Regions from separate parts of the Bacillus cereus group sp. BfR-BA-01430 genome, predicted to be linked through region 1. Evidence: riboswitches for the same ligand, from Rfam matches in the RefSeq annotation. Region 1 holds a riboswitch; the other holds the start of a gene.

Region 1 (4,204 bases):
ACACAACGTACAGATCCTTTCTCATCAACGGTTATCAACTGTTTCCGGATATAAATCATGATTCATCATGCGATACTCTGCCATTTTCTCATACTTCGTACCTGGGCGCCCATAGTTACAATATGGATCGATTGAAATACCACCGCGTGGCGTAAATTTCCCCCACACTTCAATATAACGCGGATCCATTAATTCTATTAAATCGTTCATAATCACATTCATACAATCCTCATGAAAATCACCATGGTTACGGAAACTAAATAAGTATAACTTTAATGATTTACTTTCCACCATTTTTTTCTCAGGAATGTAACTAATATAAATTGTTGCAAAATCTGGTTGTCCTGTTTTTGGACATAGACTTGTAAATTCAGGACAATTGAATTTCACAAAATAATCACGATTTGGATGATTATTATCAAAAGTCTCTAAAATTTCCGGGCTATATTCAAATAAATATTTTGTATTTTGATTTCCAAGCAACGTTACATCTTTTAAATCTTCATCTAATCTTCCTGCCATCTTTAAACATCCCTTCTATTCACTTATACGCCTCGCTTATTTCCCCATACTAAGGCATGAAGCTGAGGTAATACTTTTGCATCATTCATTTCTTTACTATGAACCGCCTTTTCAATTAACCATTCATATTTCTGTAACAATTTAGGAATTAACACTGCGTCCTCTGCTGTTTTTGTATCATCGTTTCCAACCTGTAGGAAAAATGGTACATGCGGATAACGTTCATGAACTTTCTTTGCGTATTCAAAGTCATCATCATCAAAGACAACTACTTTTAAACTCATATTTTTATCTACTAATCTTTCTATTACTGAGTCTAACATCGTAAAATTTGTTTTCATTTTTGAACTTGGCGGTTTCGGTGAAATTGTGATTTCATCTATATTCAAAAGCCATTCTTTCCATTTACTCCCTTGCGTTTCAATGGCGGTCCGAATGTTATTCTCTTTTAATATCTCTAAAAGTTCTTTCATATGTTTCAGTAACACTGGATTCCCACCTGAAATTGTTACATGTGAAAAATTTTCTCCACCAATCTCAATAAGTTCCTTCCAAATTTCGTCTGGAGTCATTTGTCGAATCTGATCTTTTGCCGATCCATCCCAAGTAAAAGCAGAATCACACCATGCGCAACTATAGTCACATCCTGCTGTACGAATAAACATCGTTTTTTGGCCCACAACCATTCCTTCTCCTTGAATGGTTGGACCGAATATTTCTAAAACGGGGATTTTACTCATCGAGCATCCACTCCCGTCTTACTTCTGCATAACTTGTCGGTGTTTCAAACAGACGGACAAATTCAACTCGAACTCCTTTATACTCTTCTGCTCGGTTTCCTTTTGTTAATGCCTCTGTCATTTTCTCATAAATCCAAACGACCATATTTTCCGCAGTCGTATTCATCGCTGGTAATGTTTCGTTTAAGTAGCGATGATCTAAATAAATTTCAATTTCATTTTTCCAAATTTCTTTTATATCTCCAAAGTCAATGGCAATACCAATTTCATTTACATATCCACTAATTCCAAAGACAACTTTATAAGTGTGCCCATGTAAGTTTTTACATTTCCCATCATAGCAGTGCAAATGATGAGCTGCATCGAATGTAAATTCCTTGCTGACCATTACTCGTTTATTATGATATTTTAATTGTTGACGCTGAATATCCTTATCTATTTTTTGCAAGTTTTCTACAATACGAAAACCGAAGAAGTTTTGTTCCATTATGCCTTCGCTCCTTCGCGTTCTTGTAGATACGTATCTAAACCTGCTTTGCGAAGTTTACATGCTGGACATTCACCGCATCCATCGCCAATGATTCCGTTATAACACGTTAAAGTCTTTTCTCTCACAAAATCAAATGCACCTAATTCATCTGATAGCTTCCATGTATCCGCCTTATCAATCCACATAAGCGGCGTATGAATGACAAACGGATAATCCATAGATAAATTTAATGTAACATTTAATGATTTTACAAATACATCACGACAATCAGGATAGCCACTAAAATCTGTTTCGCACACGCCGGTTACAATATGACGCGCTCCTACTTGTTTCGCTAAAACAGCTGCAAATGATAAGAACAGTAAATTTCGTCCATCGACAAATGTAGATGGTAATTCACCTTCTTCATGCGTAATTTCGATATCTGTTCTTGTTAAAGCATTGGGAGCAAGTTGATTTAACAGGCTCATATCGAGTACTGTATGCTTAACTCCTAACTCCTTTGCAATATTCGCTGCACATTCAATTTCTAATTTATGACGCTGATTATAGTTGAACGTTACAGCCTCTACTTCTGCAAACTGTTGCATAGCCCAAAATAAACATGTTGTACTGTCTTGACCACCACTAAAAACAACAACTGCTTTCTCTTTTTTCATTTCACTCATTCTCCTTCTCTATTATAAATAAGAAGAAAGAACGTTCTTGAACTGTCATAATAAAAAAACAAAACAATACCTTAAGATATTGTTGTTCTCATAGTTTTTTATAGAGGGAGTTCGCGAACCTCTCCCATGTTATAACATGGAATTTCTTCTTTCGTTGACAAAGCATATTGTATCATACTGTGCAGAATCAGGGAAATATCTAATTTTTTTATCCTTATTTAGAAAAAACGTGATGACAATCCATCACGTTTTTTCCGTTTCACTTACAAGTTCAGCAAAAGCTTTTACTTTTCCATGTGGTTTTTGATTTTCTTTCCTTGCTTTCCAAGCGCGTTCTTCTTCTTTCTTCTTTTTGGACATATTCTCAGCTCCTTTCTATCTTTGTATTATTCCAAGTATGATCAGAAAAAATTCTTTCATCCTAATAAAAAAAGTGAGTCAATCGCTCACTCACTTTCTTGCCTATAAAAAGGTGACTATCTTTGTAAAATAGCATGTTTCGCCTCTTTTAATTGGGTAAGATGTCTTTGTTCATGTAAATCAAGAAATTGAATCCATTGATACAAACTAAGTTCTTGAAAAACCGGATGTTTTAATGAATTTTGGCATAGTTCTTTTTCATCTATAATACTATGAAGCGTATGAAGTAGCTCTTGTCTTGAGTGTTCTAGCAATTGAATTCCTTGTTGTTTTTTCATAAGTGTTTCTGTAGGTTGCATTTGTTGAGGAGCTTCGCGTTTATACGTTCGATCAAGCGTTAACTGGAGGTCTTTAAATGGAACGAATTTTCCTTCTCTTTTCTGCAGGGCATATACAAGCGCAGATGTAACAGACTGTTCCACTAAATGTAAATGATGCATAATTTGAATGATACTCCATTTATCACGCCGTGGTTTTATGTTTACGTCTGTATCATTTAGCATTTCAACTTCTGATAATAATGCATGTCTTGTTGCTTGCAATGATTGCAGCAATGTCTCCAAACTTATATTCGATTGAATCATACATTTCCCCCCTCTTTTTTGGTGAAAAGAGGTGCTTCTTCATGTAGAAACACCTCTTTTCAATAAATCTGAATTTTCTTTTATTATCTCATTATTTTATAAATGTGTCGATGAGAAACAGAACAAAAACAGCATATGTTTTTTACAATTTTGTGTCCTCTACTGCATGTAACCACGCGTGAATGTCTTTCATAACTCCTTGTACACACCCTTCTGCAAACGGAGATGTTAAATTCGCAGTTTCTACTAATTGTAAAAATGACTGGCTTCCACCTTGTTGGCAAAGATTCACATAATCATCCCATGCTTCTTGTCTATTCTCCCTTGCCCGTTTCCAAAATTGGAGCGCACAAATTTGAGCCAATGTGTAGTCAATATAATAAAAAGGTGCATTATAAATATGTCCTTGGCGTTGCCAGAATCCACCGCGCTCTAAATAATCATTATTTTCATAATCACGATGAGGTAAATATTTCTTTTCTATATTCCGCCATGCTGCCTTTCGTTCTGCTGGTGATGCTTCCGGGTTTTCATATACGTAATGTTGGAATTCATCAACAGACACACCGTATGGTAAAAATAATAATGCTGAACTTAAATGAGAGAAGTAATATTTGTCTGTATCTTCTTCAAAGAATAACTTCATCCATGGCCATGTGAAAAATTCCATACTCATGGAATGAATCTCACATGCTTCATATGTCGGCCAATTATATTCTGGAATTTCATACTTGCGGCTTTCATATACTTGAAATGCATGGCCAGCTTCATGTGTTAATA
Region 2 (4,204 bases), 230 kb from region 1:
ACAACAGAATTTATTTTCCATTAAAATGGGATTCCAAAATAATAAAGAAAAGTTGGAATCAATGCAGTTCCTACGTATTTTGTTTCATTCAAAATATAAGAAATTTGGGCAAAAAATTATTTAAAAATACAAAAATTTAAAACCGCTTACTTGACTAAATTCTACCATTTCGTGTATATTTAAATTAATCATTTAGCAGAATATTCGAGAATATAGCATTTCTAGTTTTGGGAATGTGCCAATATTTGAAATGAATATGACTAAATGAAAAAGTAATTGTTTTTTAGGAGGAATTGTAACATGCAAGGAAAAGTAAAATGGTTTAACAACGAAAAAGGTTTTGGTTTCATCGAAATCGAAGGTGCTGACGATGTATTCGTACACTTCACAGCAATCCAAGGCGAAGGCTACAAATCTTTAGAAGAAGGTCAAGAAGTTTCTTTCGACATCGTTGAAGGTAACCGCGGACCTCAAGCAGCTAACGTAGTAAAACTTTAATCTAACGTATAATAGGAGGTTACCAAACAGGTAGCCTCCTTTATTATTCCTTTGTATATTTCCCTTTTGCAGAGCAAAAACTATGTGAAATGTGAAAGTACAAAGGAGGTAATCAGTATGGGCTCACATGTAAATGATTTTGAAGAAGTAAAATTCCGCGTAGAAAGTGCACAAAAACTAGTAGGTTCTGCAACGATTACAATGGACCCAGAATCCCTGGAGCATGCGACAAATGCAGTTGAGTCGGCACGCTCTCAACTTGAAATTATGAAATCCGTTGCAACGGATTTAGATGAACCTTTTTTACGAAATGAAGAAAAAAAATTAGACCAATGCGAGCATCAATTACAAGAAGCGAAGCATTAACCTTCCCTCTCACTAAATTCTATACATGAGAGGAAAAAGTGAGATGATAAAAACATCCAGAGAAAGGAACCTCTGGATGTTTTTTATGATAATTGATCTCCATATTTCTTTAACTGTTGTCCAACTGTGCATTGCCGAATACAAAACGAATGGGCGTAGTACTTACTATGCGTTTGCCGATTATGTTCTTGTAAAAAACAGTCTTGACAATATGTCTCTAATAAATCATTTACCTCAACAATCAGTCGCTTTTTATTCACCACTACACCCCTCTATCCAGTTATTTCTATATGACTATCGATTGCTGTCCCTTCTAGCGCCTGCGTCGCCAATTGATGAGCCTCCTTATTTTGTTTTCGCGCTACTGGCTCAAAGATTAGCTTCAATTTCATTTGCTTCGCCTTTTGTTCAATCTGATCTAAATAATGATTCAAATGCTCATCGTAGCATGGCCATTTTCCAGCAAGTTGTTGCAGTACAACTTGCGAGTCACCGCGTAGTCTAACTACTTCATATCTCACTTGTAACTCTTCCAATACATGTATGCCATATTGTAACGCTGCATATTCAGCTTCATTATTATCGTATATTCCTTCTATGTAAGCATTGCGGCGAATTCGGTAATTACTACTTCCCTTTTTATAGTAGACGCATATCCCAATCCCCGCTGTTTTTGTTTCAATATCGTAGCCACCATCAAAATAAAGATGAATATCTTGTGGTTCCTCTTCTACTTGTTTACTGAGCTTTTTCATTTCTTTTAGCGTCCACTCTACATTCATTTCATCATAAAATACAAGGGTCTTTACACGCCCAGTTTTCTCAAAGTCAGCTGCAAATTGAAGTGCTTCCTCGATACTTATATACTCTGTTGTTAACTCAGTTTGAAGACCATGTTTTGTTTTATAGTGCCAATGAATTTTATATTTCATATTATTTTCCCCTTATAGAAGACTTCTTATTTATTATTATATTTTATCAAAAATCCGTGTATTATATGCGAATGAATCCGGTATCCATTTGTTATATGAGCATTTCATTTTTTAGGGAAACGTTTCTCTTGCTATTTTAAAGTAGTAAGGCGCCCACCTCAAGATGTAGAATCGGTGCGGGATAAAGATTAACGTTTCACTTTATGTAAAAAAAGGCCGCCCAATCTATTTCAATTGGCGCGGCCTCTTTCTTTATGATTTACATCATTTTTTCAAATTGTACTCGTTTATTGATCCAATACATAACTGGCATTCCAACTGCCATGACAACAAATTCACCAGCTGCACATGTAAGCCATGTCAATAAAAATGGTAGATCAAATGCAAGATGAAGTTCAATCGCTATCATAAACATTGTAATCGTAAAGATAACTGTATTAAAAATCATCCGTGCCCAAACTCCTTTAATAAAGCGCATCGAAATAATAGTAGCAAGAAGCGCAAAAACTGACTGTCCTACTCCAAATACTAAATCGTATGCAATCATCGGTGAGAAAAATAAGTTTGTTAAAAATACACCTAAAACAATTCCGTAAATGGATTTTTTATTAAATACAACGAGATGATTGAACATCTCCGACACCCGGAACTGTACATTTGTAAAGCCAAATGGCTGAATCAGTATGGAAACAGCAATATATAAAGCTGCAAGAATACCATTTCCAACTAACGTTTTAATATTCATCATAAAAACTCCTTAGTTTTTTTACGTGGGATGGTTTCGAACCACGTGATTCGTTTTTACACAACAATTTTATATTGTACGCAATAGCTAACCATCCGTCAATAGATTACTACCTTTTTTCTTATAGACAACGTATAATAAAAACGATGAACTATTTAGGAGGTTTCACTTCATGATCGCAACAATTCAAAATGAAAAAGTAATCGTTTCCATCTCTGAAAAAGGTGCAGAACTGCAAAGCATTCGCTTAAAAGAAGACAACACCGAATACTTATGGCAAGGAGACGCTCACTATTGGGGACGCCGTTCTCCCATTTTATTCCCAATCGTCGGCAGATTAGTCGATCATACATATTATGTAGATGGTACTGCCTACTCATTAACACAACACGGTTTTGCCCGCGACCTTACCTTTTCTATAAAAGAACAGAGTGAAACAAATATTACTTATATCGTCACGAGCAATGCAGAAACGTTACAAAAATATCCCTATGAATTTGAATTATTCGTTTCTTATGAACTCGAGGGGCAAAGTCTACACGTTACCTACAACGTACATAATCCGTCTTCGAAAGAAATGTTCTTTTCCATTGGTGCTCACCCTGGATTCAATTGCCCGATTGTAGAAAGTACATCATTTACAGACTACTATCTCGCATTCCGTGGACCAGAATATTTAGAAACTAGCGTTTTAGAAGGACCATTTCTTTCAAAAGAAAAACAACTTATTGTAGATCATGCATCAGAGTTACCACTCACATATGATTTATTTAAAAATGATGCTCTTATTTTTGAAAATATGAATACGAATGAAATCGCAATTCGATCTCATAAGCATAATAAATTTGTGAAAGTAACATTTACAGGCTTCCCATTCGTCGGTGTATGGACACCCGGAAATGACGCTCCTTTCCTCTGCATTGAACCTTGGTATGGAATTGCTGATGAAGTAAACCGAGCAAAAGATTTCAAAGAGAAAAAGGGAATTCAGTCTTTACAAGCGAATGAAACATTTACATGTCGCTATAGCATTACAATTGGATAGTACATATATAACGTTCTCCCCCGCTTTTCTCATAAATAAGGCGGGGAGCCTTACAATTCATTAACGGAGGTATCTTATTTTGATTGAAGTATATATTGATGGCGCATCAAAAGGAAATCCTGGTCCTTCTGGTGCAGGCGTTTTTATTAAAGGAATTCAGCAACCGGTTCAATTATCTATCCCTCTTGGGGTCATGTCAAACCATGAAGCTGAGTACCATGCCTTACTTATCGCATTAAAATATTGTATAGAACATAATTATAGCATTGTATCCTTTCGCACCGATTCTCAGCTTGTAGAACGTGCAATTGAAAAAGAATATGCAAAAAATAAAACATATGCTCCGCTTTTACAAGAGGCATTAACATATATTGAAAAGTTTGAGCTTTTCTTTATTAAGTGGGTTCCAAGCAGTCAAAATAAAGTTGCAGATGAGCTAGCAAGAAAAGCAATTTTACAAAACGAACGGAGGTCTTAATGTGAAGAAAGAGTGGGTTGCTCCTTTTGCTTTATTATTCGTCTCCTTTATTTGGGGAGCTACATTTGTCGTTGTTCAAAATGCAATGTCATTTGTTAGTCCTTTTACATTTAACGGTATTCGTTTTTTATGCGGTGGCA

The links. Region 1 has a riboswitch for preQ1 ahead of queC (7-cyano-7-deazaguanine synthase QueC). Riboswitches for the same ligand answer to the same signal wherever they lie in the genome.
Region 2: it holds a riboswitch for preQ1, as region 1 does, so the genes downstream of both, MR058_RS03850 (QueT transporter family protein) here and queC (7-cyano-7-deazaguanine synthase QueC) in region 1, are expected to answer to the same signal.

The regions. Positions count from the first base shown of each region.
Region 1 covers NZ_JAKUEW010000001.1:501,056-505,259, reverse strand. The annotation lists gene queF (preQ(1) synthase) at 25-522, opposite strand; gene queE (7-carboxy-7-deazaguanine synthase QueE) at 546-1,262, opposite strand; gene queD (6-carboxytetrahydropterin synthase QueD) at 1,255-1,749, opposite strand; gene queC (7-cyano-7-deazaguanine synthase QueC) at 1,749-2,411, opposite strand; PreQ1 riboswitch class I at 2,505-2,548, opposite strand; gene MR058_RS02575 (DUF6254 family protein) at 2,664-2,780, opposite strand; gene MR058_RS02570 (DinB family protein) at 2,897-3,424, opposite strand; gene MR058_RS02565 (M3 family oligoendopeptidase) at 3,567-4,204, opposite strand, start outside.
Region 2 covers NZ_JAKUEW010000001.1:735,635-739,838, reverse strand. The annotation lists gene cspD (cold-shock protein CspD) at 301-498, shown strand; gene MR058_RS03865 (DUF2564 family protein) at 616-864, shown strand; gene MR058_RS03860 (zinc-finger domain-containing protein) at 948-1,124, opposite strand; gene MR058_RS03855 (ribonuclease H family protein) at 1,137-1,796, opposite strand; gene MR058_RS03850 (QueT transporter family protein) at 2,056-2,541, opposite strand; PreQ1 riboswitch class I at 2,548-2,592, opposite strand; gene MR058_RS03845 (aldose 1-epimerase family protein) at 2,714-3,586, shown strand; gene MR058_RS03840 (reverse transcriptase-like protein) at 3,666-4,064, shown strand; gene MR058_RS03835 (DMT family transporter) at 4,066-4,204, shown strand, end outside.